2 regions of the Clostridium amazonense genome follow, and region 2 is predicted to be linked to the other one. Evidence: riboswitches for the same ligand, from Rfam matches in the RefSeq annotation. Region 2 holds a riboswitch; the other holds the start of a gene.
The links. A riboswitch is a leader RNA that binds a small molecule or an ion and turns the genes downstream of it on or off. The one in region 2 is predicted to bind cobalamin.

Region 1 (18,642 bases), on a different contig from region 2:
TTTAGAATGACTAAAGAAGAATTTAATGCAATGAAAATAGATAAAAGTTAGAAAAATATAGTATTATTCTATTAGTTAAACTTATGAAAAGGAGAATTGAAGGAATGAAATTATTTTTTATGTCAGATATTCATGGATCATTAAAATACGCAAAATTAGGAGTAGATGCATTTATAAAAGAGAATGCTGATTATATGGTTATTTTAGGAGATGTTTTATATCATGGCCCAAGAAATCCATTGCCAGAAGAATATAATCCAAAAGAAGTTGCAAATCTTATAAATAAATATAAAAATAAAATTATAGGTGTAAGAGGAAATTGCGATGCAGATGTAGACCAAATGCTTTTAGAATATCCTTGCATGATGGATTACAATGTGATTCTAGCTGATAATAAGAGAGTGTTTATAACACATGGGCACATATACAGTGAAAAAAATATGCTGAACATAGCTGAAGGCGATGTATTAATATACGGACATACTCATATACCAGTAGCTAAAAAGGAAAATGATATTTATGTAATCAATCCAGGTTCAATATCTTATCCAAAAGAAAATAATCCGCATAGCTATGGAATATTAGAAGACAATGTTTTTTATATAAAAGATATATGTGGTAATGTAATAAAATCTATAGAACTTTAAAAATTTAAGGTATAGTACTAAAATTAATAATTAACGATAAAACTGAAGTATCAGTTTTAAAAATAAATCTTTATAATAATTTGTGGAACAAATTAGTTAAAAACTATGATTAGTAAGAATACTATAATGGGGAATTTATTCTCCAAAATAAACTTTTTATGGATAAATATTATATTAATTTTATTTGAAACACAAATAAAACATTGTAGCGAGGATTTCAATCCCCGGGGATATCCACCATCATTGTTAATTGATAAATGTTAATTGTTAATTGGTTTCAATCATGATAATAAAATAAACTGTAAGATTAATATTATCATTTGATAAAGATGTGATTTAAAATTTGATATTGGAACCCTATAGTGTGTTACTTGACAGGTTTTCCATTTAATTTTATAATCAAAACGTAAATAATTAAAATAATAACAATGTAATATTGTGTTTAGGTGCTTATACATAAGTGAAAAGGGAATATGGTTAAATTCCATAGCAGCCCCCGCTACTGTAATTGATGACGAGTCTTAAAAAACCACTTATTTTGAGATAAATAGGGAAGGATAAGACAAGGATGACTCATGAGCCAGGAGACCTGCCTAAATTAGAAAAGCTTTCGGAGGGAAAGAACTATTTAGTATATAATTTATTTAATTATACAAATAGATATGCCCTTTATGGCATATCTATTTATTTTATGCAAAATATTGAAAATGCATTTTAAATTTTCAATATTTATACTAAATTTAGTGTATTTAAAATTTAAATACTAAAAATAGAAAATTCTCAGTATTAGAAAGGATGTTTAATCATGGCAAAAATAATGGTTCAAGGAACGGCATCTTCCGTTGGAAAAAGCATATTAGTAACAGCACTTTGTAGAATATTAACTCAAGATGGATATAAGGTATGTCCATATAAATCTCAGAATATGTCTTTAAATTCATACATAACTTTAGATGGTAAAGAAATGGGACGAGCACAAGTCCTTCAAGCATATGCATGTGGATTAGAACCAGAAGCATATATGAATCCAATACTTTTAAAGCCAACTAGTGACAAAAAATGTCAAATAATAGTTAATGGTGAAGTTTATGGAAATAGTACTGCGATGGAATATCATAATATGAAACTTCAATTTAGAGATATGTTAAAAAGAGATTTTGAAAAATTAGAAAAAGAGTTTGATGTTATAGTTATGGAGGGGGCAGGTAGTCCAGCAGAAATAAATTTAAGAGATAGAGATATAGTTAATATGGGAATGGCAGAACTTGTAGATGCCCCAGTATTATTAGTTGGAGATATAGATAAAGGTGGAGTATTTGCATCATTAGTTGGAACTTTAGTGCTTTTAAAAGATGATGAAAAAGAAAGAGTAAAAGGTACAATTATAAATAAATTCAGAGGTGATGTGGATATACTAAAACCAGGTATAGATATGCTTGAAGATATATCTAAAAAAGATTGTATAGGCGTTGTACCACATTTTAGATTAGCTTTAGAAGATGAAGATGGAGCTGTTGAGTTAAATAAAGAAATAACAGACAAAATAGATATAGCAGTTATAAAATTACCTAGAATATCAAATTTTACAGATATAGATGCTTTAAAAATTGAGGAAGATGTATCAGTAAGATTTATAGAGTCTGTAGATGATTTTAAAAATCCAGATTTACTAATTATACCAGGAAGTAAAAACACAATAGAAGATTTAAATGCTCTAAAAAAGAGTGGGCTTTTTGATAGAATAAAAGAATATAGCAAAACTGGTGAAGTTGTAGGAATTTGTGGTGGATATCAGATGTTAGGTAAAAAAATTAATGATCCTAACAGAGTAGAAAGTGAAAACCTACAAACAGAGGGATTAGGTCTTTTAGATGTTGAAACTACTTTTGAAGATAAAAAAGTTACAACTAGAGTTGAAGGACATGTAATAGATAAGAATAATTTTATAACAGATAGAGAAAAAATAAATGTATATGGATATGAAATACATATGGGCGTTACAAAATTAGGTGAAAATGCAAATCCTTTATTTGAAATAACAAGTGAGAATGAAGAGAAATGTAGTCATGTAGATGGTGTTATAAATAATGAGAAAAATGTTATAGGTACATATTTACATGGAGTTTTTGATAATGTAGATTTTAGAGAAGTTATAGTAAATAAATTAAGAAGTAAAAAAGGAATAGAATGTAAAGAATCTTCTACATATGAAAATTTAAGAGAAGAAGAATTAAATAAATTAGCAGATATAGTTCGTGCATCTTTAGATATGGAAAAAGTATATAAAATTATGGGACTAAAATAATGTCCTAGTTATAGTTAGGTGTGATATTTTGTTTAATTTTAATTTAATGAATAATATTATTTATGTATTTGTAGCCATGATTATAGACTTTATATTAGGTGATCCTAATTGGCTACCTCATCCAATAATATATATAGGAAAACTTATAAGTAAAATAGAAAAGAAATTTAGAGATAAATATGGTAACAATGAAAAATTGAAAAGAGCTGGAGGAATTATGGTTATAATAGTATGTTTAGTGACTTACTTTATACCATATATACTCCTAAGATTTGCACTTATAAGTAGGCCAATTTTTCATATATTAAATGTATTAATAATCTGGACTACACTTGCAGCAAAAAGTTTAGATAAAGCGGCTATGGAAGTATATTATTCTTTGCAAAAAGATGATATAGATGATGCAAGAATTAAGCTTTCATATATAGTTGGAAGAGATACTAGTGGACTTTCTAAGCATGAAATAATAAGAGCAGATATAGAAACAGTTGCGGAAAATGCTTCAGATGGAATAATTGCACCTATATTTTATGCATTAATTGGTGGTGCACCACTTGCAATGATGTATAAAGGTGTAAATACTATGGATTCTATGGTTGGATACTTAAATGAAAAGTATAAGAATATAGGATTCTTCCCAGCAAAGGTAGATGATGTATTTAATTTTATACCTGCAAGATTAACAGGGCTTCTTATGTGTTTATGTGCTTTTGTTGTTAAGGGAAATATAATTAAGAGTTTTAAAATTATGATTAGAGATAGAAAAAATCATAAAAGTCCTAATTGTGCTTACCCAGAAGCAGCAACAGCAGGAGCATTGAAGATTCAACTTGGTGGAACAAATGTATATTTTGGAGAAGTTGTTTATAAACCAACTATTGGAGATAATATAAATGAGTTAACAGAAGAACATATAAAAAAATCAGTAAAGCTTATGTATGCAAGTGAAGTATTATTAGTTCTTATAATGGTTATTGTACTAATTTCAATATATGCATATATGATTTATTTAATAATGGAGCTTTTTAGATTAAAGTCTAAATATGTTATGAATTTATTTTAAATAATAATTTCAAAGATTGAGGTGGTGTTTTTGAAACACGGAGGAGATATTTATAGTGATGGAATACTAAAGGGCAAAACATTAATAGATTTTAGTTCTAATATAAACCCTTTAGGTGTTCCTAAAAGTTTTAGTGAGCATATAGAAGAAGCTGTATCAATGCTTACAGTTTATCCAGATATAAAGTATAGAGCTTTAAAAAGTAATATAAAAGAGTATCTAGATAAATCTTATAGTTATTTTGGACAAAATGAAAGAAAATTTGGATTTAATGATAAAAACATATTACTTGGTAATGGTGCATCGGAAATTTTGGATTTAGCAATAAAATCATTAAAATCAATAACTATTGTGGTTCCTTCTTTTGTTGAGTATGAAGATAATGCAAGAAAGCATGGAGTAACTTTAAAATATTCATATTTAAAAGAAAACTTTAATTATGATTATGAAGATATATTAGAAAAAGTAAAAACTACAGAGGGATTGATTATAGGAAATCCTAATAATCCTAATGGATGTAAAATTGATAAAGAAAAATTTAAAGCTATATTAGATTATTGTGAAGAAAATAAAAAAATTATTTTAATAGATGAAGCATTTATTGAGTTTACACTGGATATAAATAATAGCTTTATAGATCTTGTTAATGATTATAATTGTTTATTCATAGTAAGAGCAATAACAAAATTTTATGGGCTTCCAGGAGTAAGATTTGGATTTGGAATAACAAAAAATGAAAAAATCATTGATTATTTTAATTTAATGCAAAATCCTTGGAATGTAAATTGCTTTGCAGAAGTGGCTGTAAAGTATTCATTAAAAGACATAGAATACATAAAACAATCTATAAATTGGATAAGAGTTCAGAGAGAGATGATGCTTAATGAATTAAAAAATATTAAATTTATAGATAAAGTATATAATACATATGGAAACTATATACTTATTAAACTTAGAGATATTAATTGTAATGAATTATATGAAAAATTAAAAGAACAAGAAATAATAATTAGAAAATGTGATAATTATAAAGGTTTAGATAATAAATTTATAAGAGTCGCTATAAAAGATGAAAATTTAAACTTAAAATTAATAGATGCACTAAAAAGCATAAAAATGTAATAAAAGGTGTTTTGTATGAATGATGAATTGAGCTTTATATCAGTAAAATCAAATAAGTTAAAAGTACTTATTATAGGTGGAGGAAAGGCTGGTTTTATAAAGGCTAAGTCTTTCCTAAATAAAGGTGCATGTGTAAAAGTAATATCACAAGAATTTTGCAGTGAATTTAAAAGTTTATTAGAATATGAAAGACTTTCACTATCTAGTGAAATGTATAGTGAAAGTTTGATAAATCAATGTCATATAGTAGTTATTGCTACCAGTGATAAAAACTTAAACGATACAATAAGGAATCATTGTGAAAAAACTTATAAAATCTATATAGATACTACGGAAGTAGAGAAAAGTCTTTGTATAACTCCAACAATGGGAGAAAGCAAAAATATAGTATTTGCACTTCATACTAAAGGGAAAAGTCCAAAAACATCTGTTTTTGTAAGAGATATTATGAGCGAGAGTTTAATGAAATATGATGATTATGTAGAGTTTTCTTTGAAAGTACGAAATTCAATGGATGATATGAAGAAAAAAATAGAAGTCATGAATTTTATAAGCACAAAAGATTTTTTATACTTTTTTAATAAAGGATATGGAGAAAAAATTTTAAAATTATTTTATGGAGGTCTTAGCCTTGAAGATAGCAACTAGAAAAAGTAAATTAGCACAAGTTCAAACAGAGTATGTAATGGAACTTGTAGAGAAAACTCATAATGTAAAGTGTGAAAAAGTATTAACAGATACTTTAGGAGATAAAAGATTAGATGTAACACTTGATAAAATAGGGGGCAAGGGACTTTTTATAAAAGAGCTTGAAGTTCTAATGCTTGAAGGAAAAGCGGATGCAGCTGTGCATAGTATGAAAGATATGCCTTATGAATTGCCAGAAGGGTTTATAATAGCAGCAAGTCCAATACGTGAAGATGTTAGAGATGCATTTGTTTCATTAAATGGAGTTAAGTTTAATGAGTTAAAAAATGGAGCTAAAATAGGAACAAGTAGTAGAAGAAGAGCTACTCAATTGAAGGCATTAAGACCTGATTTAGAAATTGTTCCAATAAGAGGAAATGTTCAAACAAGACTTGATAAAATAGAGAAAGAAAATTTAGATGGAATTATATTAGCAGCAGCTGGATTAAAAAGACTTGGCATGGAATGCATAATAACTAACTATTTTGATGTTAGAGAAATAGTTCCAGCTATAGCACAAGGTGCATTAGGAATAGAGGTTCATGAAACACTTAAAAACAAAGAAGTATTTACATCATTAAATGATGAAAGAACTAGAATATGTGTAGATGCTGAAAGAAGTTTTATGAAAGCATTAAAGGGTGATTGTCATTCAACAATAGGTGCATATGCTGAAATAAAAGATGATAATATGAATATCATTGGAATATATGAAGTAAATGGGAAACTTGTAAAAAAAGAAGTTAATGGGAAAGTAGAAGATAATATAAAATTAGGAGAGGAACTTGCCTCTTTAATATTAAATTCATAGGAGGAAGTTTATATGAGCAAAGTATATTTAATTGGTGCAGGTCCAGGACATGAAGAACTTATAACGTTAAGAGCTGTAAATGTGCTTAAAAATTGTACAGCTATAATGTATGACAGACTTTGTGGAGAAGGTTTTTTACAATATGTAAATAGCAATGCTGAAATTTATTATTGTGGAAAAGAGCCAGGATGTCATTATAAGAGTCAAGAAGAAATAAACAATATGCTAGTTAAACTTGCAAAAGAAGGACATATTGTTGGAAGAGTAAAAGGTGGAGATCCATATGTTTTTGGAAGAGGTGGAGAAGAAGCACTTTCTTTATTAGAGGAAAACATAGAATTTGAAGTTGTACCAGGGGTAACATCACCTATATCAGTTTTAAATTATGGTGGAATTCCAGTAACGCATAGAGGAATTGCAAGAGGATTTCATATTTTTACAGCAAAAAGCAAAGATAATATGGACTTAGACTTTTCAGTTATATCCAAGCTAAAAGGAACTTTAATTTTTATGATGGGTTTTGAAAAGTTAGAATTAATAACTAAAAGCTTAATTGAAAATGGAATGGATGAGACTACACCTTGTGGAGTAGTTATGAGGGGAACAACATCAAAGCAAAAAAAAGCAATTGGAACATTAAAGGATATAAAGGAAAAAGCTATAGAAGGTGGACTTTCTAATCCTAGTATAATAGTTGTTGGTGATGTTGTTAAGTTCAATGATAAGTTAAATTGGTTTGAAAATAAACCTTTATTTGGCAAAAATATTTGTGTAACAAGAACGAAAGAACAAAGCAAAGAAATAAGAGCAAAACTTGTTGACTTAGGTGCTGAAGTTACAGAAATAAATTCTATAAAGATAAAGCCAACTGGAGAGAATTTAGATCAATATGTAGAAAAATTACCACATTATGATTACATAGTTATAACAAGTGCAAATGCAGCAAAGGTATTCTTTGAACATTTAATAGAAAAAGAAATTGATATAAGAAATATAAAAGCTAAGTTTGTTACAATAGGACCAGCAAGTGATAAAAAAGTAAGACAGTATGGTGTAATTCCTGTGTTATGTGCTAAAGAATATGTAGCTGAAAAACTATTTGAACAAATGAAGGATATCATAAAACCAAATGATAAGATACTTCTTCCAAGATCTAAAAAAGCAAGAAACTTTTTAGTAGAAGCTTTAGAAGATAAGGGATGTATAGTTGATGAATGTCATATATATGAACCAGAAGTTGGTGACAACTTAGGTGTAAATAGATTTTCAGAGTGTGATGCGGTAATATTTACTAGCCCAAGTACAGTAGAAAATATGATAAAGCTAACTAGTGTAGAGGATATAAAAAAGAAAACAGTGGTATCTATAGGACCAATAACTTCTATAAAGCTTAATGAAAATGAAATAGATCATATAGTATGTGATGAAAGTAGCAACGAAGGCTTAATAAATAAACTTATTGAATTATATAATTAAAATATAGAACGAAGAATTAAATGGAAAAACTTAAGAAGTAAGAAAGATTTATAAGGGGTGTTTTTTATGTTAACAGGATTAAGAAGACTAAGAGAAAATGATGCAATAAGATCAATGGTGAGAGAAACTATATTAAATACAAATGATTTTATATTCCCTATTTTTGTTGTTGAGGGAGAAAATATAAAAGAGGAAATATCATCTTTAAAAGGAAACTATCACTGGTCATTAGATAGATTACCAGAAGTTATAGAAGATGTAAAAAAAGCAAAAGTAAGAGGAGTTATAGTGTTTGGATTACCAGATCATAAAGATGAAGTTGGAACTTCTGCTTTTGAAGAAAATGGTATAGTTCAAAAAGCTGTTAGAAAAATAAAAGAATTAGATAAAAATTTATTTGTAATAACAGATGTTTGTATGTGTCAATATACTAGTCATGGACATTGTGGAATTATAGAAGGTGAAAGAGTTGTTAATGATAAGTCAGTAGAAGTAATAGCTAGAATTGCATTATCACATGCAAAAGCAGGTGCTGACATGGTTGCTCCTTCAGATATGATGGATGGAAGAATTGGGGCAATAAGAGATATTTTAGATGAAAATGGATATGATTATGTTTCAATAATGGCATATAGTGCTAAGTATTGTTCAGCTATGTATGGTCCATTTAGAGCAGCAGCTAATTCAGCTCCACAATTTGGCGATAGAAAAACTTATCAAATGGATCCAGCAAATGGTCGTGAAGCATTAAGAGAAATAGAAGCAGACATTGTTGAAGGTGCTGATATTATAATGGTAAAACCAGCAATGATATATTTAGATGTAGTTAAAGCAGCATATGATATGTTTAATATTCCAATAGCAGCTTACAATGTAAGTGGTGAATATGCAATGATAAAATGTGCTAGTGAAAATGGCTTATTAGATGAAAGAGCAGCAGCGCTTGAGATGTTAACATCTATAAAAAGAGCTGGAGCAAAATTAATAATAACATACTATGCATTACAAGCATCAGAATGGCTAAATGAAAATTAGAGAGTGAAGATATGAAAGGTATAGTTATATCATCTAATTGTAGTGGTGGCGGAAAAACCACCACTACTCTTGGAATAATGAAAGCATTAATGAAAAAAGGGTACGATGTCCAAGGATATAAGGTTGGACCAGATTACATAGACCCAGCATTCCATTCACATATTACTAAAAAATCTAGTAGAAATCTAGATTTATTCTTAATGGGTGAACAGGGAGTAAAATCTGCATTTTCAAGGGGAAATGGAGATGTTGCAGTTGTTGAAGGCGTTATGGGAATTTTTGATGGTAAAGGAATTGATAGTAAGTACTCAACAGCACATGTAGCTGAAGTATTAGATTTACCAATTATTTTAATATTAAGTCCTAAAGCACAAAGTGCAACATTAGCAGCTGAAATTCAAGGAATATTAAATTATAAAGATGATTTTGTAAAAAAACCTAATATAAAAGGTGTAATTTTAAATAACATATCACCAGCATATTATAATCTTTTAAAAGAAATTATAGAAAAAAACTGTCATATTAAAGTTTATGGATATATACCAAAAGATGAGGAATTATCTTTAGAATCTAGACATTTAGGTTTAGTACAGTGCAGTGAAATTAATGATATAGATTTTAAAATAGAAAAATGTAGTAATCATATATTAGAAAATATAGATATAGATGAATTAATAAGTGATTTTAAAGAAACTGCTAAATATGAGGATAAATTTCATATAGAAAATAGAAGTATGAAAATTGCTATTGCAAAAGATGAGGCCTTTAGTTTCTATTATAAAGAAAACTTAGAACTTCTATCTGAAATTGGAGAAATTATTTACTTTAGTCCATTAAAAGACAAAGAATTACCAGAAAATATAGATTTTCTATATTTAGGTGGTGGATATCCAGAAGTTTTTGCAAAAGAACTTTCAAGTAATGAAAGTATGAGGTTATCCATAAAGAATGCATTAGATAATGGCTTAAAATGCTATGCTGAATGTGGAGGGCTTATGTATCTTACAGAGGGCATAGAAGATTTAAATGGTAACATTTGTGAAATGGTAGGATTTTTTAATGGAAAAAGTATAATGACTAAAAGACTTCAGAATTTTGGATATTGTACAAATTATATAGATGAAATTAATGGAAGCATTAATGGACATGAATTTCATAAATCTAAAGTTGAACTTAATGAAAATACAATATATAACATTAAAAAAGAAACTTATAATGGAACAATCAAAGAGTGGAAATGTGGATATAAAAAAAATAACACATTAGGTGGATATTGTCACATACATTTCTTTTCTAATATTGCATTTTTGAATTTTTTAATGGATAATAATAATTAGTTAATAAGAATTATACGAAATAATTTCATACAAAGGGAGAATAAAAAATGATTGATTATGTAAAAAGCCCTATGGGAATAGAAGAAAAAAGTTTAGAAATAATTGAAAGTGAAATGGCTCCACATAATTTTGATGAGGCGGAGTTAAAAGTAGTAAAAAGAGTTATACATACAACAGCAGATTTTGATTACCAAAACATAATACATTTTAGTGAAGATGCTATAGAAAAAGCTAAAGAAATATTAAAAAAAGGTGTAACAATATATACAGACACTAACATGGCTCTTTCAGGAATAAGCAAGCCTTCATTAAAAAAATTAGGATGTGACGTTCAATGTTTTGTTGCTAGAGAAGACGTTGCAAAAGAAGCTAAAGAAAGAGCTATAACAAGATCTATGGCTGGTGTTGAAAAAGCTGTAGAAGAAGGCGTAGAATTTTTCGTGTTTGGAAATGCACCAACTGCAATCTATAGACTTTTAGAACTTGTAGAAGAAGGAAAAGCTAAACCTAAGTTTGTAGTAGGAGCACCAGTAGGATTTGTAGGAGCTAAAGAAAGTAAAGAACTTTTAGAAAAGTATGATATACCAATGATAACAATAAGAGGAAGAAAAGGTGGAAGTACTGTAGCTGCTGCAATAATGAATGCGATTATGTATATGATGGTACAAAGATAAAAAATGTTAGATTTATATGTAGAAGCAAACGGAAAAAAATTAAGATGTGGATATACTACAGGATCTTGTGCAACAGCAGCAGCAAAAGCAGCTACAATAATGTTATATGATGAACATAAAACACCATTAAAAAGTATAGGTATAGAAACACCAAAAGGCATTGATTTAAATTTGGAAATACATGATGTAGTATTTGGTGAAGATTATGTAGAATGCTCTGTAATTAAAGATGGTGGCGATGACATAGATATAACAAATGGAATAAAAATTTTTGCAAGGGCTACTAAAAAGGAAAATGGTTATACTTTAAAAGGTGGAAAAGGCGTAGGAACTGTAATGGGAGAAGGTCTTTACATAAAAAAAGGAGAACCAGCTATAAATCCTGTTCCAAGAGCAATGATAGAAAGTCAAGTTAAAAGAGTACTTAAAGAAAATTGTGGTGTTGAAATAACTATATTTATACCTAATGGTGAAGAGATAGCCAAAAAAACTTTTAATCCAAGACTTAATATTGTTGGTGGAATATCAGTTTTGGGAACTACTGGAATAGTTATGCCAATGTCAGAAGAAGCGCTTATAGAATCAGTAAAACTTGAGATTAATCAAAAAGTTGAAAGTGGTAGCAAAGAACTTATATTATTATTTGGAAATATGGGTGAAGACTTTGCTAAAAAATATAACTTACCTACAAAAGATATGGTGATTATATCAAACTTTGTAGGTAAGGCACTGGAATGTGTAGTTTCTAAAAAAATAAAAAAAGTAACTATAGTAGGACACATAGGTAAACTTTGTAAAGTAGCTAGTGGTGCATTTAATACACATAGTAGAGTTTGTGATGTTAGACTTGAAACATTAGCCTTAGAACTTGCACTTATGGGATATGACACAGAACTTGTTAGAAAAGTTTACAGTGAAAAAACTACTGAAGGAGCTGTGGAACTTTTAGGTGATGGTTTTGAAGAATTATATGAAAATATAGGAAGAAAAGTTATAGAGCGAATGAAAATATTCACTTATGGTGAATTAGAAGTTGATGCAATTATGTATTCAATGAAAAGAGGGATATTATTTAGCTCTATAGAGGAAAGAAGGTAAGGTATGGTTTATATTGTAGGATTAGGTCCAGGACATAGTGATTATATATTGCCTATAGCAAAAAAAACTATGGAAAATAGCGAGATAATTTTAGGATTTAATAGAGCAATTGAAAGTATAGAACATATACATGGAGAAAAATTACCTTTAAATAGTTTAACTTCTATTTTAGATTATATAGAAAAAAATAAGAATAAAGAAATATCAATAATAGCTTCAGGAGATCCATGTTTTTATGGAATTACAAATTATATAAAGAAAAATTTTACTGGCAATATAGAGGTAATACCAGGAATAAGTTCTTTTCAATATTTTATGAGTAAGCTTTGTAAAATTTGGAATGGAATTCATTTAGGAAGTTTACATGGAAGAGAAGAAGAATTTTTAGATACTATAAAAAGAGGGCAAAGTGGAGTGTTTCTAACAGATAAAAACAACTCTCCAAGTAATCTTTGTAAATTATTATATGATAACAATTTAGAATGTACTGTTTATGTAGGAGAAAACTTATCTTATCCTGATGAAGTTATAACAAAGGGAACACCAGAAGAGCTTAAAGATAGAGAATTTAGTGGAATTGCAGTAATATATGTAGAAATTTAGAAAAGTAAAATATAAGAAGAGTGGTGAAAAAATGAGATTTATAAAAGATGAAGAATTTATTCGTGGTAATTGTCCTATGACAAAAGAAGAAGTAAGAGTTTTAAGTATAAGTAAAATGGAAATAGATGAAAACTCAAGAGTATTAGATGTTGGAGCAGGAACTGGTTCTATATCAATACAGATGAGTAAAATTTGTACAAACGGTGAAGTTGTATCTATTGAAATGGATGAAGATGCAATAGACACAACTAAAAAAAATATGGAAAAATTTAATGTTAACAATATGACATTAATTGAAAAAGAAGCATTAGAAGCATTAGAAGATGTAAGCGGAACTTTTGATGGAATTTTCATAGGGGGAAGCGGCGGAAATATAAATGAAATTATAGAAGAATATGGAAAGATGCTAAAGCTTAATGGAAAAATCATATTAACATTTATAACTATAGGAAACTTATATAATGCTATAGAAACATTAAAAAGCTTAGGTTATAAAATAGATGTATGCCAAGTAGCAGTATCAAAAACTAAAGGAAAATCTATGATGCTTATAGCAGCAAATCCAATATTTATTATTACAGCAGAGAAAATACAATAATTAAAAAAGAGATAAAACAGATAATTTGGAGGAAAAGTATGAATAATTTAGGAACTTTATATGGAATAGGTGTAGGACCAGGTGGAGAAGAACTTTTAACATTAAAAGCTGTTAAAACTATAGAGAAATGTGATGTTATTATAGCACCAAGTGCTATGAATGGTGGAGTGAGTATAGCTTATGAAACTTGCAAAAATTTTATAAGAGAAGATCAAGAAGTAATTATAAGTCACTTTCCAATGGGAAAACCAGATAAAGAAGAAAAAGTTTTTGATGCATTTAAAACAATAGAAGGATATTTACATGATGGTAAAGATGTTGCATTTTTAACTATAGGAGATGCATTTGTATATAGTACATATATATATCTATTAAAATATATTAAAGAACAAAACTATAAAACAGAAACAGTACCAGGAATAACATCTTTCTGTGCTAGTGCATCTGTAGCAGATAAAATACTTGTAATAGGTGATGAACCACTACTTATAGTTCCAGGATGTAGATTAGATGCAATAAAAGATGAAAAGTACATAGTTATAATGAAATTCTATAATCAAGAAGAAAAAGTATTAAACTACTTAGACGAAAATAAATTTGATTATGTATGTGTACAAAGAGCATATAGAGAAGGCGAAAAGATATTATCAACTAGAGAAGAAATTCTTGCAAATAAAGACTATATGTCACTTATAATAGCACATAGAAACAGTGAATTTTAATAAATAAATTATTTCATTGAAAGTGTAGATTATATATTAGAATTATTATTTAAATGAGAAAAGTTAACTAAAGACTTAGTTAAACAATTTGGAGGTAACAAAGTTATGGAAAATAATATTTATTTTATAGGTGCAGGTCCTGGAGAGCCAGATTTAATTACAGTAAAAGGTAGAAAAGTTTTAGAACAAGCAGACGTTATAATATTTGCAGGTTCACTTGTAAGCAAAGAGCATTTTGAATATTGCAAAGAAAATGTTGAAATACATAATTCAGCATCAATGACACTAGATGAAGTTATTGAGGTTATAAAGAAGTCTCATTCAGAAGGAAAAAAAATAGTTAGATTACATACAGGAGATCCTGCTATATATGGAGCTATAAAAGAACAAATGGATGAACTTGATAAATTAAATATAGGTTATGAAGTAATTCCAGGAGTAAGTTCATTTACAGCAGCTGCAGCAGCTATAAAAAAAGAATTTACACTTCCAAGTGTTTCACAAACAGTAATACTTACAAGAATGGAAGGAAGAACTCCAGTTCCAGAAAAAGAAGATTTAGAAAGACTTGCAGGCATAGGAGCATCAATGGCATTATTCTTATCCGTTGGAATGATTGATAAAGTAGTTAGCAAGTTAAGAAAAGGATACGGAAGAAATGTGCCTGTAGCAGTTATACAAAGAGCTACTTGGGGTGACCAAAAATATGTTATTGGAACTTTAGATGACATAGCAGAAAAAGTAAAAGAAGCTAACATAACAAAAACAGCACAAATTTTAGTTGGAGATTTCATAGATTGCGATTATGAGAAAAGTTTACTTTATGACAAGAGCTTTTCACATGAATATAGAGTGGCAAAAGATGAAAATAGCAATAATTAGTGTAACAAAAAATGGCGATAGTAATTCTTTAGTATTAAAAGAAAAATTACAAGAGTTTAGTGAGAATATAAAAATATATTTTAAATCTGAAGTAAAAACTTTAGGATTAAATAATGTATGCAAAGAAGCAATGACATCTTATGAGGCAGTAATATTTATAAGTTCTACAGGAATAGCAGTAAGAGGAATAGCTCCTTTTATAAAAAGTAAGGATAAAGATCCAGCAGTAGTTGTTGTTGATAATTCTTCAAAGTATGCAATAAGTCTTTTAAGTGGACATTTAGGTGGGGCTAATGAGCTAACAGCTTTAGTGTCAGAAACATTAGGAGCAGAAGCTATAATAACTACAGCTACAGATAACTTAAATATTAAAGCACCAGATTTATTTGCAAAAGAAAACAACTTAATTATAGATAGTTTAAAAGATTGCAAAGACATTGCTGCACTTTTAGTAGAAGGAAAAAAAGTTGCCTTTTATGACGAAGATAATAAATTAGATATACCTAAGGGATATAGAGATTCTTTAGAGGGTGTAGATGGAGTAATGTATGTTACAAATAAACTTAATTTAAATACTTCTAAAAAAACATTAAAGCTTATAAGAAAAAATATAGTTTTAGGTATTGGATGTAGAAAAGATTATGATGAAGATACTATGGAGAAAACTGTATTTGAAGTTTTAGAGAAATATAACTTAGATATAAGAAGTGTAAAAGTTATTGGAACCGTGGAAATAAAAGCAGAAGAAAAGGCTATATTAAGGTTACAAAAAAGATTAAGCTGTGATTTAAATATATTTTCCATAGATGATATAAGAAAAGTAGAACATAAATATGAAGGCAGCGATTTTGTACGAAAAACTATTGGTGTAGGATCAGTATGTGAACCTTCAGTAGAATTAAGTGGAGCAGAAATACTTATAGATAAACTAAAGTTAAATGGAATGACTTTATGTATAGGAAAATTATAAAATTTGGAGGAAGAAATAATGGGAAAATTATATGTAGTAGGAATTGGTCCAGGCGGACTTGATTATATGACTTTAAAAGCAAAAAAAGTAATAGAAGAAGTAGATGTTGTTGTTGGATATACAAAGTATTTAGAAATGATAAAACCACTTCTAGAAAATAAGGAAGTTTTTGCAACTGGTATGCGTGGAGAAGAAGATAGATGTAGAAAAGCACTAGAAATTGCAAAAGGCAAAACTGTTGCAGTTGTAAGTACTGGAGATGCAGGAATATATGGAATGGCAGGACTTATTTTGCAGCTTCAAAATAAAGATGAAGTAGAAGTTGAAATAATACCAGGAGTTACAGCTTCAAGTGCAGCTGCATCTATAATAGGAGCACCACTTATGCATGATAACTGCAATATTAGTTTAAGTGATTTATTAACTCCATATGATTTAATAAAGAAAAGAATAAAATTAGCAGCTGAAGGAGATTTTATAATTTCTCTTTATAATCCTAAAAGTAATGGTAGACCTCATTATTTAAAAGAAGCTATAGAAATTATAAAAGAATATAGAAATGAGGACACTCCAATAGCAGTAGTAAAACATGCATTAAGAGATGGCCAAGAAGTAAACTTATATAAATTAGGTAACTTTACTGATGAAAAAGTAGATATGATGTCTATAGTAATAATCGGAAACACTAACAGTTTCTATAAAGGTGATAAATTCATAACACCAAGAGGATATCACGTTTAAATAGGAGATTTAAACTATTGTACAAAAATTAACAATTAACAATGAACAACGAACATCATTGTTAATTGTCAATTTTCAATTGTCAACTGGTTCCAAATATGAAGGGTTGGTGGTTTAAGTGATAGGTCTTATTTTAGGTACAAGTGAAGGTAAGGTTATAGTAGAAAAGCTTAATAAGTATACTGATGATTTGTTTTTGTCTGTAGCTAGTAGTTATGGTGGAGAGTTACTTCAAAATTATAAGTATAAAGCGTTAAATGAAAAGCCTTTGACAAAAGATGAATTAAAGGAAACTTTAAAAAAGAATAATGTTCATACACTTGTAGATGCATCACATCCATATGCTTTAGAAATTACTAAAAATGCTATGGAAGTTTGTAGTGAATTAAATATAAATTATATTAGATTTGAAAGAAAGTCTATAGTAGAAGATTATATTCATTTAGAAAATGTAGTAGAAGTTGAAAATTATGAAGCTTTATATGATGTATTAAAGAATATAGAAGGCTGTATTTTAAATACTGCAGGAAGTAGAAATATAGATAAAATATTAAATTTAAATCTAGAAAATAGGATAATTCATAGAGTACTACCAACACTAAAAGTAATTACAGAATGTGAAGAAAAAGGTGTAAAAGTAGAAGATATAATAGGAATGAAGGGACCTTTTTCTAAGGAGCTTAATTTAAGCTTTATAGATGAGTTTAAAGTTTCAGCAATACTACTAAAAGATAGTGGAGTAAATGGTGGAACTATTGAAAAGTTAGAAGCAGCAAAAGAAAGAGATATTTTGTCTATAGTAATAGGTAGAAATAAAACTAATTATAAAGTTGTGTTTAACAATGAAGAAGAATTAGTGAATTATATAGTTAAATCCTATTTGAATATATAATTTATAAAATGAAGTTTAAGATTAGAGTACAGTTTATTAAATTACTGTAGAGGAGGTTTTAACCTCTGAATTTGATGTAGTTAAAGTCACAGTTACGAAGGAAGGAAATTTTAGATGAAGGATAACAAAACTAAAAAGTTAGTAATGATGGCAATGTTTATTGCAATAAGTTTTATTGGTGCAAATATTAAAATATTTGGAGGAAGTATAGCATTTGATTCTATGCCAGGATTTTTAGGTGCAATGATGTTAGGACCAGTGTATGGGGCAATTATAGGAGCAATAGGACATCTTTTAACAGCTATAACAAGTGGGTTTCCATTAACTATACCAGTACATAGTGTAATAGCAGTTAATATGGCAGTTACAATGCTAGTCTTTGGATACATATATAATTATTTTAAAGCTAAAAAATCTAAAGTTACAGATATAGTTTTATTAATTGTAGGAACATTATTAAATGCTCCAATATCAACATATATTGTATCATTTGTTGTACCAGCAGAAATGAAAGCAGGAATAATTGCAATGATTCCAATATTAACAGCAGCAGCAATATTTAATATATTACTAGCACTTATTTTAGTTAAGGCTATACCAACAAAATATGTAGAGTAAAAACAAAGGAGATTGGGGAAATGAACAAAGCAATATTAGTTGTTAGTTTTGGTACTAGTTTTAAATGCCAATTAGAATCTTGTATAGAAGCTACAGAAAATAAAATAAGAAATGAATTTAAGGATTTTGAAGTAAGAAGAGCATTTACTTCAAATATGATAATAAAGAAATTAAAAAATAGGGATAATTTATCTATAGATACAGTTAAAGAAGCATTAGATAAATTAAAAGATGAAGGCTTTAAAGAAGTATATGTTCAACCATTACACATAATATATGGTGAAGAATATGACAAAATAAGAGATGGAGTTAAAGTATATAAAGAGGACTTTGAAAAATTAGAACTTGGAACTCCACTTTT
Region 2 (15,905 bases):
AATTCTATTTATAGAATTAATATATAAATCTTTAGATTTATATAAATAATAAAATAACGAAGTTATTTTATTTAAATATATATTAAATATATATTTAGCTAAGGAGTTTAATCCAATAGTACATGTAAAAAAATCCTTACTGTTGGATAAAAAAACTATGTTGTTGGATTTAAATTCTATACTCAATGAATTAAAATCCAATTTGTATGAAATAAAACTTATGCCATATGAAAATTTACGAATATAATTTGAGTAAGAAAAGCCACTTAAATTCTTATAAAAAATAGTATTAACATTTAGATTAAAAAACATAATAAAACCTCCAAATAAAGTACTCCAATCTTTATATAGGTAAAAAACTGAGAAAACAACAAATGAAAAGTGAGAATTTAAAGAAAATTTACAATTGGAAATTAATTTTAAGTTTAAATATATAAAATTAAAAAATAAATGGTAATAAAGGTAAAATAATTAGTATTATCTAAGGGGGAAAAATTTAATGAAGAAAAAATTAGCAATGGTAGGAAAAATAATTGGGTTTATACTCATATATTTTGCAGCTCAATTTATATTTTCTATGATATTTTCAATTTCGTATACTGTAACGCATATGGGGATGGAAGAAGCAAAGCTTGCTGAAATTATAATGGAAAATCAATATATACTTTCAGGTGGAGGTGCAATATTAACACTTTTAATATTTGCATTAATACTAAGAGGAAAAGAAAAGAATTTATGGCAAAGATGTAGATTTAAAAAACTAAACAAGAATGAGCTTTTAAAAAGTATTCTTCTAATATTAGCATTGAATTTCTTTACGTTAGCTTTTGTCCATATATTCGGAGATAAATTCGAGAGCTATAAAAGTGTATCCGAAGGCATAGTTAATGCAAGAACATCTATTTTTTCAATGTTGGTGATTTTAGTAATAGCACCAGTATTTGAGGAAATATTTTTTAGAGGCATAATATTTAATGAATTAAAAAGTAATATGAATGTTGTTTTGGCATTATTGATACAAGGTATACTATTTGGTATATTCCATGGAAACATTTTACAAGCTATATATGCATCTCTATTAGGAATAGTATTGGGCGTAATTTATATGTGGACGGGTTCTATATGGTCCAATATATTGGGGCATTTTTTATATAATATACTTGGATCAACATTAGTTCCGATGCTTATGGAGGTTACTCCGAAGCTTGCGTATTTATATCTTGGGTTAGGATTTATAGTAACAATAATCATGTTAATAAATATTGTTAAAGAGTATAAACAAAAAAAGTCAAGTGAAAAAAGCATATTATTTTAGTGTAATATATTCCATTTTGTTATAATTGACAAACTTTTCTTGAAATGATATCTTTATAAAGAAATATTGAGTGCTTATTTTAATAAGGTAATAGGGAATTAGGTGTAAATCCTAAACGATCCGGTCACTGTAAAAGGTTGGTAGATTCATAAAATAGTCATTGCAATTATTGTGAGAAGGCATGATTCTACAATGAACTTTAAGTCAGGAAACCTGCTCAGTATTTATTGTTGGTATCTTCCGCAGAAAGTAACCACTTAATATAAAGCAAAATTGTTATAGTTAACTTATGAAGAAATCATTCAAAAGAGTGAATAAAGAATAATATGTAAAGTTAGAATTATCATTTTATGAAATTAAGTTCGTAATTAATAAGCTTAAAATTAATGTGTTTATTATTGAAATTTAGAGTGTCTGCGGCTATTGCAGTCACTTTTTTATTGTGTATAAATTTGTAAACAATATCTGCGGTGATATAATATAAAAAAAGGGGAAAAGAGATGAAGAGAAAAGCATTAGCGTTATTATTAATAGGTGTAATGTGCTTAACTACAGCATGCTCACAAGGTAATAACAAAACACAAGAAAATAGTGATACATCAAAAACAGTATCAGCATCTGAAACGGAAAAAGGAGATAAAAAGTCTCAAAACTATCCGTTAAAGATTAGCACTTTTAACTATGCAAAAGAGCCAGTTGAAGAAACATTTGAAAAAGCGCCAGAAAGAGTTATTACAGCATGGCAAAATTCAGCAGAAACAATGCTTGCATTGGGACTTGAAGATAGAATCGTTTCAACTATTGGAGTAAAAGAGGAAGATATAGCACCTTCATTAAAGGAAGCATATAAAAAGATTAAAGATAAAGAATTTAATGATTTTACAGACACGAATGTTGCAATGACTAAAGAAAAGGCAGTTATGTTAAAACCAGATTTTATTTTAGCTTGGAAATCAACTTTTTCTGATAAGTCATTAGGCGATGTAGATTATTGGCATGAAAATAATGTAAATACATATATGGCATTAAACTCAAATGACATAAGTGAAAAAAGAACAGTAGAAAATGAATATGAAGATATTATGACAGTAGGAAAAATATTCGATGTAGAAGACAAAGCAAAAGCTTTAGTTGATGATATGAAAAAAACTGTAGAAAAAGTTACAAAAGCTACAGACGGTAAAGAAAAACAAAAAGTAATTGTGCTTAGCTCAGGAAAAGATAATATACGTATATACGATAAAAATAACTTAGCTGGAGATATGGTAACAAAAATGGGCGGTGAGCTTATGGAAACAGGTCCTAAAATAAGTGCTGAAGACCTTGTAACATTAAATCCAGATGTGATATTTACAGTACACATGGAAGGCTATGGAGAAGGAGCAGGAAGCAAAGCTTTAGCTGAAATAATGGACAATCCCGTTTATGGAAGTTTAAATGCAGTAAAAAATAAAAAAGTATTTCCACTTAGATTAAGTGAAGTATACACTAGTGGAATTCGTACAATTGATGGATTAAATGCAATTGGTGAAGCACTTTATCCAGAATTATATAAAAAGTAAAATAGGATTTTAAACATAGGAATCTAAGTTGGAAAATGCAATTACTATTATTTAAGTTGATAAAGAGCAATTTAAAGTGTTGTATAAAATTAACAATTAACGATGGGTAATTGACAATGAAGGATAAAACTAAAAGCTCATTTTTTAAAAATCAATTTAAAAAATGATTTGTAGAACAAATTAATTGAAGATTATATAAAAACGCGGTTTTTATATATTTCTATTTTAAATATTAGGAATTAAATGAATAATATTAACCATAACTGTCAATTCTCAACTGATTCCAAGCATGATAATAGAATAAACTATAACATTAGTAGTGTCATTTGATAAAAAGATTACTTTTAATTTGGAATCCTATAATATATTTGTAAGGGGTATAAAAAATGAAAAAGATAGCAATGTTAAATTGTCTAAAAGCTAATGAAGTATGCACAGGAGCAGCTTGTTTTAAAGCTTTTAACTTAAAACAAAAACATTTTGAAATGTATAAAGATGAAGAAATAGAATTAGCAGCATATATGCGTTGTAATGGATGTGGTAAAGAACCATCTAAAGATGAAGGAATGATTGAAAAGATTGAACGTCTAAGAAAAGAAGGAGTAGAAGTAGTGCATGTTGGAGTTTGTACTCAAAATGGTGCAGGTGAAGAATGCAAAACAATCACTGAAATTGCTTCTATGCTAGAAGAAAAAGGAATAAAAGTTATAAGAGGAACACACTAAAATCTAATATAAACATTTTCAACATATCAACATACTAAGGGGGAAGAAATTCCCCCTATTTCTATTATGTTTCCTTTGTAGCTAAGACTTCAATCTTGGCGGACTATTATGTGGATATAAAAGAATAAATAGTATATATAAAAGACAACGTTATACAAGAATGAATTCTCGTCTACAAAGGTTGGGTGATCTTATTTAATTATCCTCTTAGCTGAGACTTCAGTTTTAGTGGCTTTGGATATTGGAATACATTTCATAAAATAATATATGAAAATAATTCTTTACAAGGTTGAAACCTCGCCTACTTTATTAATTGAAAGTTGAAAATTGAAGATTGAAAATTATAAAATATGATGTTTCATATTTAATCTATACACTGTAGCTGAGGTTTTAACCTTGGCGGATTATGGTGTGCATGAAAAATAAGAAGTAAGATATACAAAAGATATTAAGTAAGAATAAATTCTCATCTACAAAGGGTGGGTGATCATATTTATTTGTCTTCGTAGCTGAGACTTTAGTCTTGGCGGATTTAAATACGTACCTGCTCTTAAGTGATAACTGTTTAAATAATATATACATTAAAAAAAGGAATTAAAGAATAAGTTATTTACAAAATATGTTATAATTAATTCGTAATAAACAAAGTATATTAATCAAAATTATTTGTATGATAAATAAAGATAAATAGGAGATTGGAGATTAATTATGAAAAAATGGTATGATGAGGAGTATGAATTTGAAATTGAGGTAACGGGGTTTCTTCGTAGTGACCATACAGAGAACTATTGCCGAAACGGAGAGGAAGTAGGCGATAAATATACATGCACATATGGTTGTCCTGTAAATATGAATGGACAAGGTATTTGTTCAAAGGTCATGATGATTATGTTTCCAATCATGGAGGCTATCAGAAGTGGTGGAGATTTAGAAAACATAGGTGGAAATAGCAAATATAGCAAGGATATTGTATGTCCAGATGGTTGTGTTATATTTAGATTGACAGCAAAGAAACTTGGAAATGAAAATTTTTATAAGGGTAAATTTTTTGATTAGTTTTGACTTTTATTACATCCAGTTTGAAAATAATTTGAAATGTATAAAATCCAATTTATCAAGTAATTTAAAATTAAATATAAAATAATAGGCTTTAATATTGCAATATTCAGACAAATAAAATTGTTATATGTAAATATTATTATATGATTATAGAAAAATTGATGAAGGAATATTTAATTGTTAAACAAATTAAAATTTGCAATGGAGGGATAAAAATGTCTGGAACTGATTGGAACACCCATTTAGAATATTTAAGAGAGTCAAGAAAGAGATGGATTAACCTTGATTATGTAGAGTTCTTAGTAGAGAAAGTTTGGCGCATAGACAAGCCTGTCAGAGTGGCAGATTTTGCTTGTGGTCTTGGATATTTGGGAAGCATATTAATGCCAATTTTACCTAATGGAAGTACCTATACTGGATTTGATAATGCAGATACTTTACTTAAAGAAGCAAAGCAGATATTTAAGGAAGCTGATTATGAAACTAATTTTAGTAAGTGCGATTTAATTAATGAGGATATTAATGGAAAATATGATATAGTTATTTGTCAAGCATTTTTGATGCATTTACCTGAACCAGAAAAAATGATTAAGAAAATGATAGATGTCACTATTGATGGAGGACTCATTATTTGTATAGATAATAATTGGAATGTATGTAATGCAGCAATGTATATAGATGGGTTGGATGTTGATGGAAAATGTAATTTAGGATTATTGTCTAAATTGTGGAAAAATGAAAAAGAAGTGTATGGAAGTGACAAATGTATAGGTACAAAATTACCAGCTATGATGCAAAAACTTGGACTGAAAAATGTTTCCATGAGATTAAATGATTGTGTAAGGTTTATCAATCCTTATGGAAATAAGGACGAATATAAAAAACAGTTAGAAACTTTTTATGCTGATGGCTGGGGACATGAAATAGGTGATGAGAGTGAGTTTGTAAAATCTCTCTGTAACAGAGGGCTTACAGAGGAAGAAGCTCATTATCAATATAGGTGTGAAAAAGAAATCAATGATTATGTTAGAGAGATGGGTGAGAACTTAATGGCATTAACTGTTCCACCAATGTTTATTTCATTTGGAACAAAGTAATAATAGATAAATTTCAATTTATTAAGTAATTTAAAATTAAATATAAAATTGCATTATGAGTAAAAGGTGACATATGAACAATGTGAAATAATTCAACAAATAGTAATTTGTATATGAGTTAAAAAATAAGAGATAAAAGTGAAGAGTTAAGGTGGAAATCCTAAAGGATTTTTTAAAAATATATTCAAATTCAGCTTTGCTGAATTTATTCATTAACTTTTCACTCTTCACTCTTACCTCTTCACTTCTTGTTAAATTCCAATTTGGCAGTAGGATTTTTTATAAAAGAATTGGAGGATATATGTGAAGAAAATGAAAAAAAGTATAATAATAATATTTTTAAGTATTGCAATTATTGCCGGTGGAATATCATATGATGTCTATTGGGCATTTTACAATATACAAAGAATAAATGGACAAGAATATATTACGGAATCAACTTCTCCAAACGGAAAATATACTGTGACTGCTTACTTAAACGATGGTGGAGCTACAACAGGTTATGCTGTTTTAGGGATGTTAAAGAACAACAATAGTGGTAAAACTAAAAATATATATTTGCAGTATCATTGTGAAAAAGCAGATATATCATGGATTAATGATGAAACTATAAAAATAAATGGAATACAATTAAATGTAAAAAATGAAATCTATGATTACAGAAGAGAATAATATTAAGATTATATAAATAGAGAAAATGGTATAGGAGTGTAAATATGGGAAGGAAAGAAAAAAATTAAGGGGATTTTATTTGATTCAGGACGTGTTTTAAATCAATATAGTACAGGGCATTGGTTTCTTTTACCAAATTTTTTTTGAATATGTAGATAAAAGAAAATATAATGCAATAGATAAATAAAATATAAAACAATACATTAAAATATACTAAGAAAACAACAACAAATTCATTATGTACTTTAAATATAAAATTACATCATGATCAAATATAAAATTAAAATCTTATCTAATTAATTTATAATGGTATGTATAGGAGGTATTATGGGAGATAGTAGCCATATGAGCAGTCAAAAACAAACAAATGAAAAAGCAATATCTATTTTGAGTAATATTTGTTCTATAAGTATTATAATGTTGGCATGTATGCAAATTTTAGGTATTTGGAAAAATGCTATAAATGTAATGGAACCATTGTGGGGTGTTTTACTATTAATTCAAACTGTTCATAATTGGAAAAAGAATAGAGCAGTTGCTAAAATGAGTCTATGTGCAACAATACTTATTTTTTTAGTCGTAATTTTTAGATTTATAAATAGCTAAATTTATAAGTAAAATAAATATAATTTATTGAAAAACTTTTTAATTCTAATATTTTATTAGAAATACTATGGAAGAAGGAACTTTTGCCTACAAAGATTGGGTGATCATATTTATTTGTCTTCTTAGCCGAGACTTCAGTCTTGGTGTTTTTTTATGGAAATACATTTAAAAAATGATATATGAATTTAACGTTATGCAAGGTTGAAACCTCGCCTACAATTTTAAATTGAAAGTTGAAAATGGAGAATTATAAAATACATTAATTGAAATCATTATTTATAATAAATATTTAATTAATACACCGTAGCCGAGACTTCAGTCTTGGTGTTTTTTATATGGGAATACATTTAAAAAATGATATATGAAATAACGTTATGCAAGCTTGAAACCTCGCCTACAAATTTTGGCTTTTGATTAGATTTTCTTCGTAGCTGAGGTTTTAACCTTGGCGGACTATTATGTAGATGTAAAATAATAAAGTTGGTTATAAAATTTATTAAATCAATTAATTATAAGATAATCTTAAGTAAAGAATATTTTTACTAGATATATATAAACTTGACAGTGAGTTATTTTAGGTTGAAAATAATTGTATTATAATCTAATAAATGAGAAATAGTATAATTAGAAGGAGACATAATAATGATTAGATTGGAAAAGTTAAAGATTGGAGATTCAATAGGAATTTTCTCACCATCAACACCAATAACGTATTTTTGTCCTAAGCGATTTGAGAGAGCTAAAAGTTATTTAAGAGAAAAAGGTTTTAATATTATAGAAGGTAATCTTACAGGTAAATGTGATTTTTATAGGTCCGGTAGTATTAAAGAACGAGCTGAAGAGTTAAATGAGTTAATTAGAAACCCAAAAATAAAATGTATTATGGCTACAATTGGAGGAATGAATTCAAATTCACTTCTTCCATATATAGATTATGAAGCCTTTAAAAGAAACCCTAAAATTATAATAGGTTATTCAGATGTAACAGCAATTTTACTTGGTATTTATGCACAAACGGGAATAAATACATATTATGGACCCGCGTTAGTTGCATCATTTGGTGAACTAATACCATTTGTGGATGGCACATACAATTATTTTAAAGAGATTCTTATAGAGGATACAGATTTTCCATATACTTATGAGATACCTTCATATTGGACAGATGAATATATAGATTGGGAATTACAAGATAGGTGTAAAGAAAGAAGAGATAATAGCTGGATAACAGTTAATGAAGGTAAAGTAAGTGGAAGGGTGATAGGTGGAAATCTAAACACAATGCAAGGTATATGGGGGAGCAAGTATATGCCAGAAGTAAAAGAAGGAGACATTTTATTTATCGAAGATTCCTTAAAAGATATTTCAGATATAGAAAGAAGTTTTTCTCTTTTAAAAATTAACGGTATATTTGATAAAATCTCAGGAATAATACTTGGAAAACATGAATTATTTGATGACAAGAAAACTGGTAGAAAACCATATGAGGTTTTATTAGAAGTTTTAGAGGGTAAAAGCATACCTTTTATCGCAGAATTTGATTGTTGTCATACACATCCAATGGTTACATTGCCTATAGGCTGCCAGATTGAACTTAACGCAACAGAAAAGAAAATATCTATTATAAAAGATTGGCTAAAATAGCATAAAACTTTACAATTACAAAAACTAAAATATAAATCTGATGAAGATATGTTATAGTTAATTATATATTGGTGTATAACATTATTTATCTAATGATACAAATATAGAACTTTAATACCACATTATTTAAAAGTGAATATGTGGTATTTTTTTATCTCTTAATATGATTAAAATGTTGTGTAAGTTTTAAACTTTAGATTAAAAACAACGTTATCTTAAAATTGAATAATACAATTTAAAAAAGTAAGAATAAAAAACAAAGAGTCAAAATGACCCTTTGCAATAAATTTCATCTATTAGACTGTTGTTTCAGATTTACTTACAATTTCTGATAATTGTTGAGTAGGGGGATTATATGGTTTAGCCCAACCCTTATTTACTGTTAGTTCAGTAAGTGCTGAATGACCACCAACTACTTGATTAAGACTAGCTGAGTAAAGCGCTCTTAATTCTGGTGTTGTGCTTACCATTGTTGCATTTAGATAGGCATCAGCACCACTTTTAGCAGAAGCAAGCATAGTTCCAGCTATAACTTCATCATTTATATTAGTAGTGTTTTGAATAATATTACTTAAAATAACTGACATTATATTTTACCTCCTATAATTTGTTGTGATTTGATTTTCATTAATAAATTGTTGTATTCCCTTAATTCTACCTTCAGTTGCCAATATACTTGCTTCTGCTTGCTTTTTCAATTCAGCATCTGTTATAAGTGTTTGCATTGCCTCTGAAACTGCTAGGGCATCATTCTCAAACTTTAACAATGTAGTTAATGAAAGAACTTCACCTTCTGTTAAATTTCGCATATTAATATCTCCATTTCTTATTTTATATAGTTATTCTTGCATTAGTATATGTAATTTATATTTTATTAAACGTAAAATTTATATTAAAAAAATACATAAAAGTAAATTATAGTTGAATGAATCATAAAAAATATAACATAGTTAAGATGTATGATATGTAAGTTTAACACAATATATAAGATTGAATAATAAAGTAAATTAAGTAGGTAATGAAATGTATAAATAGATGTTTTTGATGATGGATTTACAATTGAAAATGAATAATGATTTATTTACAAAATATGTTATAATTAATAAATCATAGTAAAATTATGTTAATTAAAAATTAGCTATATGAGAAATGAGGATAAATAGAGATTTGAAAACTAATTTAAAAGGAGGAAAGTGATGGATTATTATACACGTGCAAAAAGATTTATATTAAAGAATTCAAGACCACTTGATATGGCAAGATGGAACTACTTATTTGAAAATGGAAGTAAGGAAGACGTTATTAGTGTTTTAAAGACATACCAAAATATTGATGGTGGATTTGCAAGTGCACTTGAACCTGATTGTTGGAATACTAATTCAACACCTTTGCAAACTTGGGCAGCAACTCAGATTATTAAAGAAATTAATTTAGATGATAAAACTCATCCAATAATAAAAGGAATTTTAAATTATTTATCATCTAATAATGAATTTGATGGACATAGATGGAATGGGTTAAATACAGTGGTAACAAATGATAATTATCCTCATGCGCCTTGGTGGTCTTATAGCACAAAGCAAGAATTAACATATAATCCTACGGCTAGTTTAATAGGTTTTATATTGAAATATGCAAAAAAAGATACTGCTATATATAAGTTAGCATGTGAGTTATCAAAAGAAGCTTATAATTACTTTAAAAAGAATTTCCCTTTAGAATCTATGCATGAAAGTGCTTGTTTTATAGAATTATACAATTATATGAAAGAATGCTCTATTTTAAATTTAGTAAATATGGAGGAATTTAAAGAATTATTACAAAAACAAATTAAGCAAGTTATAACATACGACACTAAAATATGGAACACTGATTATATATGTAGACCATCATTATTCATAAATAGTAAATCAAGTGATTTCTATTTAGAAAACAAGGATATATGTGACTTTGAATATGAATTTATTTTAAAGACTCAAAATCATGATGGTTCTTGGAAAGTTACATGGGAGTGGAATGATTATCTTGAACAATGGGCTATAAGTAAAAATTGGTGGAAGTCAGATATTATTATAAAAAATATTAAGTACATTAGGGAATTTGACTTATAAAATATAATTTATTAAGTAACTTAAAATTAGATATAAAATAATATATTGAAATATCAAAATATTCATTAAATTCATTAGGAGTATGAAGTAGTAAAATTAAAGAAAACGTGTGGGATATTAACTAATAAGTCATTTGAAATATATGAAGGGTTAGATAATCATTTAAATGGATAAAGTATTAGAAGTTTTGAGTAGGTTAAGAAAAGGACAAGTTAAAAATAATTTATACTAAATTGAAGATTATACAATTTAGTTGAGGGTATATTGTAAAAAATAAAAAGGGGATGAGAGATGATATGAAAATGATAGATGAATTTATAGCTAATTATACAAAAAATAAAAGTGAGGCTCCTGGGTTTTCATTGGCAGTAATGAAGGACGGAAGAACTGTATATAACAAGTCTTATGGATTCAGAAGCATGGAAGATAAAACTGAAATAACGGAGGATACATGTTTTTATATTGCATCACTTGCAAAGAGCTTTACAGCTGCAGCAATAATGTTATTATATGAACAATCTAAACTGGATTTAAATGATAATATTAATAAGTATTTTAAAGACTTACCACAGCATTATGATGACGTGAAAATTATTAATATAGTTAATCATACTTCAGGTATAAAAGATTATTTTACTGTTTATGAAAATAATAATAAAAGCACTGATAATATGACTAATGCTGATGTGTATGATTTTATACTTAGAGAAAAAGAACTGGAATATCCATGTAACAGCAGGTTTGGCTACTCTAATACTGCTTATGTATTATTGGCATTATTGATAGAAAAATTATCAGGTCAATCTTTTTCAGATTTTCTAGAGCATAACTTCTTTAAACCTTTAGGAATGAAGAATACCTTTGTATTTACAGAGAAAACTCAAGCTATTCCTAATAGGGCTTATGGATATAAAAAAGAAGGGGATAAATTTTGTGACTTTGATTATTGTGGATTGACTACAGGAGATGGCGGTATATATTCAACCATTAATGATTTAAAGCTATGGATGGCAGCTTTTGAAAATGAAAGTATTTTTAATAAAGATATTATTGATAAAATCTTTACTTCAAACAAGTTAAATGATGGATCTAGAGGAAAGTATGGATTTGGATGGTTTATTTTAGAAAAAGACAATGTGAAGGTTCCTTTTCATTCAGGGCAGTATAATGGATTTACTAATATAATATTAAAAGTACCTGAAGAAAAAGTTTCTATAATAATATTGACTAATTATTATGAAGAATGTTGGCAAAGCATATTTAAGAATTGTACTGGATTTGCTATGGAAACAAAAGAAATTGGTAGCAAGTAAATAGGGCGTAAGTACCTTATTAAAGTAAACAATCATAAAAGAGATAAGTCTATTTTTACGTATATGAAAATAAAAAAAATAATTAAGAGGAAATTAGTTTACATTTTTTAGCGTTTTGGATATGTAATAATAGCTTTAGAAAATAGAGATAACCAAGATAATAGAAATATTGGTGACTTATTTTTTTATGTTGTTATGAGCTTCAGGATATTAAATATCTTGAAGCCGTACAACTTTTAATTTTTAACTCCGTGTTGAATTAAAATTTATTAAGTAACTTAAAATTAGATACAAAAAATATATTTAAATATCGAAATATTCATAAAAATTACCACGTTAGTTATAACATGGAGGGTGACTATATTTTAATTATTTAGAGGAGGATTATAATGAAAGTTTCTGTAAATGAACTATTAAACATTGAAGAATTAGATGCAAGAGCCATATTTGAAGGGGTTAAGTATCCTTGGGAAGCTCTTACAGAAATTAAGGATTTCATTTTTCAATACGCAAAAAATCTGCCAAGCGATTTTGAAAGAATAAAGGAATTTGTATGGGTTGGCAAAGGTACTACTATAGAAAAAAATGTTATTATAAAAGGTCCAGCCATTATTGGTTACAATTGCCAAATCAGACATTCGGCGTACATTAGAGACAATGTTATCATTGGTAATGATGTTGTAATTGGAAACTCAAGTGAAATTAAAAATTCAATTCTCTTTAATAAAGTGCAGGTGCCCCATTACAATTATGTTGGCGATTCAATATTAGGATATAAATCTCATTTGGGGGCAGGTGCAATAACATCTAATTTAAAATCTGATGGAACATTAGTAAAAGTAAAATATGAAAAAGATATTATTGAAACTGGTTTAAGAAAATTTGGTGCAATTGTAGGCGATTTAGCTGAAGTAGGATGTAACTCAGTTTTAAACCCAGGGACAATAATAGGAAAAGATAGTATTGTTTACCCATTAAGTTCTGTAAGAGGTTATATTCCAGAGAAGAGTATTTTAAAAAGTACTGGTGAAATTGTACATAGAAAATAAAGTCAACGAACCAGAATATCGTATTAATTCATAGTGTACTTATATTGTGACCTAATTACTAAAGCTAGAAATATGAGCAATGCTCTTTAAAAATTGAATAATATAGTATTTGTAAAATATGTTATAATTTATTCATAATAATAAGATAAAGTGAAATAAAAACTATTTGTATGAAATATACAAATAAATAGTGATTTATAGGAGTACTGTATTGTATGGAAATGATTGATATTTATGATGAATTAGGTCAAAAATGTGGTAAGACAGAGGAAAAATGTGAGGCTCATAAAAAAGCATTTATTCACAAAGGTGTTTGTGTATGGATTATTAATTCTAAGGATGAGATACTACTACAAACTCGAAATGATCAAGTTATGTTCCCAAATATGATGGATATTTCATTTTCAGGTCATATCCAAGCCGGTGAAACATCTGTAGAAGCAGCTATACGAGAGGGAAAAGAAGAACTTGGTATTGATTTAGAAATAGATAAACTCCAGTATCTTTTTTCCTGTCGAGAGTATGGTGAGGTTGATGGATATATTGAAAATGAAATAGATGATGTGTTCATTTATAGAAAGGATATTCTTTTAGATGAATACTCTTTCTACGATAATGAAGTAAAAGAGGTATCGTATGTTTCAATTGAAAAATTTAAGAGAATGGTAGAAAAACATTCCGCTATGCTTATGCCTTACAAAACACATTATATTTTTTTACTAACAGCTTTGGATAGGTGGTAAATTTAGTATATTACATAGAGTTTATTTTGTACTTACCATGACAAACTCAAATTTGTTAATGAACTTAAAAATATAAAATATTATATAAAAGTATCACATATTTATTTTGAATATGTGATATTTTTTATTTTAAATATTTTTAAAAATAGTGTATAAAAATGGTAAATAGTATACGATTTTCTTGCAATCTAAATCTTTTATATTAAGAAAAAATGAAGCAATCTAATTCTATATGTATGAGTTAAGTAAAAAAATTTAAAAGGTAATTTTGGAAATTAAAATAAAGGTGATTCTAAGAGTATGTAGAAAAAATATAATTAAGGATGTTTTGTTTTAAATAATAAGAAATGGGAATATATTTAAGTGTGAAAGGGGATAAATTAATATGAAAGTAGTCTTTATAAGGCATGGTGAACCTAATTATTTACCATGTGATGAAAGAGGATTTGTTGGACAAGGTAGGGATTTGGCTCCATTAACTATATCAGGTATACAACAAGCAGAAGATGTTTCTAAAAATTTAGATTTATATAGTTGTGAGCTTATTGTTTCATCTCCATACACAAGAGCACTACAAACAGCAGCTATTATTTCTAGAAATACAGGTATAAGAATAGAAGTAGAAGTAGATTTACATGAATGGTGTCCAGACAAAACATATCAATATAAGACTTCTAAACAATCACTTGAGATTCATCAAGATTTTTGGAAGTGTAAGGGTATGTATCCAGATGGAGAGAAGAGAAATTGGGAAACAATTAATGAAATTATAGAAAGAGTTATTCCTATCTTAAATAAATATCTTGAAAAGGGATTTAATAAAATTATGATTATTGCACATGGTGGAATTATTAGAAGATTTATAGGACAAGCAAATATAAATTATTGCACACCATATACTATTGATTACTATATGGGATACCCATGTGTAGATTGGGTTGATTAAATATTAATTAAAAAAAATAGAGATAAATAGAAAGTTTTATGAGTGTAAGGAGAAGTTTTGTATGATAAAAGCAGTAATTTTTGATATGTATGAAACATTAATAACTCTTTTTCAAAGCCCACTATATTTTGGTACGCAAATAGCTATAGATGCTGGAATTTCAGAAGAAGAATTTCAATTATTGTGGAAACCAACAGAGTATGGGAGAACTATAGGAAAAATGAATTTAGAAGAAACATTAGAATTCATACTAAAAGAAAAACAATGTTATTCTAAAGAACTACTTAGTAAGATCGTGGATAAAAGGAAAATGTCAAAGAAAGAATGTTTCAAGTATCTTCATCCAGAAATTCTCCCAATGTTAAAGGAACTAAAGAAAAAAGGAATTTGTATAGGTTTGATAAGCAATTGTTTTTCAGAAGAAGTTGAGGCAATAAGAAATAGTGAACTCTTTCCATATTTTGATGCTACATATCTTTCTTTTGAGCAAGGTTTGCAAAAGCCTGAAAAAGAGATATTTATTAGATGTATGAATAAGTTATCAGTGTCGTCTGATGAATGTATATATGTTGGAGATGGTGGTAGTTTTGAGTTGGAAACTGCTTCAGAGATAGGAATGAAAGCTATACAGGCAGTGTGGTATTTTAAAGAAGGAACTCTTCAACCTGCAAAAAGAAAGAAAGATTTTATACAAGCTGAAACACCATTTGAAATATTAAAATATATTTGAGTATGTTAAATAGATATGGGCTAAAATTGGATGAATTTATAATTAATAAAGGTGGGATTGATTTGATTGAATTACAATTAGTTAAAGAATCAGAAAAAGAAGTGTTGTATAATATTTTTCAAAAGTATCTTTATGAAATGACGCAATATTATGATGATGAGTTGGATGATACAGGAAATTATCTATATAGGTATTTTGATGACTATTTTATTGAATCAACAAGAAAAGCATTGTTCATAAAATTGGAGGGTAAAATTGTTGGCTTTATAATGATAAACAATCATTCATATATTCACCAAAAACCTGATTATGTGATTACTGAATTTTCTATCT

Region 1: linked by a shared signal. The riboswitch ahead of AC07E4_RS02370 (cobyric acid synthase) and the one ahead of AC07E4_RS11565 (ABC transporter substrate-binding protein) in region 2 are both predicted to bind cobalamin.

The regions. Positions count from the first base shown of each region.
Region 1 covers NZ_JBWKMH010000005.1:23,573-42,214, forward strand. Annotated here, with positions in the region: gene AC07E4_RS02360 (GNAT family N-acetyltransferase) at 1-51, shown strand, start outside; gene yfcE (phosphodiesterase) at 105-647, shown strand; cobalamin riboswitch at 1,075-1,258, shown strand; gene AC07E4_RS02370 (cobyric acid synthase) at 1,453-2,952, shown strand; gene cbiB (adenosylcobinamide-phosphate synthase CbiB) at 2,999-4,015, shown strand; gene AC07E4_RS02380 (pyridoxal phosphate-dependent aminotransferase) at 4,046-5,137, shown strand; gene AC07E4_RS02385 (NAD(P)-dependent oxidoreductase) at 5,153-5,785, shown strand; gene hemC (hydroxymethylbilane synthase) at 5,754-6,635, shown strand; gene cobA (uroporphyrinogen-III C-methyltransferase) at 6,648-8,111, shown strand; gene hemB (porphobilinogen synthase) at 8,178-9,146, shown strand; gene AC07E4_RS02405 (cobyrinate a,c-diamide synthase) at 9,158-10,483, shown strand; gene AC07E4_RS02410 (precorrin-8X methylmutase) at 10,531-11,157, shown strand; gene cbiD (cobalt-precorrin-5B (C(1))-methyltransferase CbiD) at 11,161-12,255, shown strand; gene cbiE (precorrin-6y C5,15-methyltransferase (decarboxylating) subunit CbiE) at 12,259-12,858, shown strand; gene cbiT (precorrin-6Y C5,15-methyltransferase (decarboxylating) subunit CbiT) at 12,890-13,456, shown strand; gene AC07E4_RS02430 (cobalt-factor II C(20)-methyltransferase) at 13,495-14,178, shown strand; gene cobM (precorrin-4 C(11)-methyltransferase) at 14,284-15,060, shown strand; gene cbiG (cobalt-precorrin 5A hydrolase) at 15,041-16,030, shown strand; gene cobJ (precorrin-3B C(17)-methyltransferase) at 16,049-16,771, shown strand; gene AC07E4_RS02450 (cobalt-precorrin-6A reductase) at 16,890-17,663, shown strand; gene AC07E4_RS02455 (ECF transporter S component) at 17,778-18,281, shown strand; gene AC07E4_RS02460 (sirohydrochlorin cobaltochelatase) at 18,302-18,642, shown strand, end outside.
Region 2 covers NZ_JBWKMH010000025.1:92,275-108,179, reverse strand. Annotated here, with positions in the region: gene AC07E4_RS11570 (lysostaphin resistance A-like protein) at 500-1,315, shown strand; cobalamin riboswitch at 1,367-1,550, shown strand; gene AC07E4_RS11565 (ABC transporter substrate-binding protein) at 1,816-2,877, shown strand; gene AC07E4_RS11560 (CGGC domain-containing protein) at 3,264-3,602, shown strand; gene AC07E4_RS11555 (TIGR04076 family protein) at 4,311-4,658, shown strand; gene AC07E4_RS11550 (class I SAM-dependent methyltransferase) at 4,877-5,758, shown strand; gene AC07E4_RS11545 (DUF5412 family protein) at 6,071-6,430, shown strand; gene AC07E4_RS11540 (hypothetical protein) at 6,758-7,036, shown strand; gene AC07E4_RS11535 (S66 family peptidase) at 7,679-8,680, shown strand; gene AC07E4_RS11530 (spore coat protein) at 8,977-9,267, opposite strand; gene AC07E4_RS11525 (hypothetical protein) at 9,274-9,489, opposite strand; gene AC07E4_RS11520 (hypothetical protein) at 9,877-10,791, shown strand; gene AC07E4_RS11515 (serine hydrolase domain-containing protein) at 11,076-12,104, shown strand; gene AC07E4_RS11510 (acyltransferase) at 12,494-13,153, shown strand; gene AC07E4_RS11505 (NUDIX hydrolase) at 13,369-13,896, shown strand; gene AC07E4_RS11500 (histidine phosphatase family protein) at 14,282-14,842, shown strand; gene AC07E4_RS11495 (HAD family hydrolase) at 14,904-15,572, shown strand; gene AC07E4_RS11490 (GNAT family N-acetyltransferase) at 15,635-15,905, shown strand, end outside.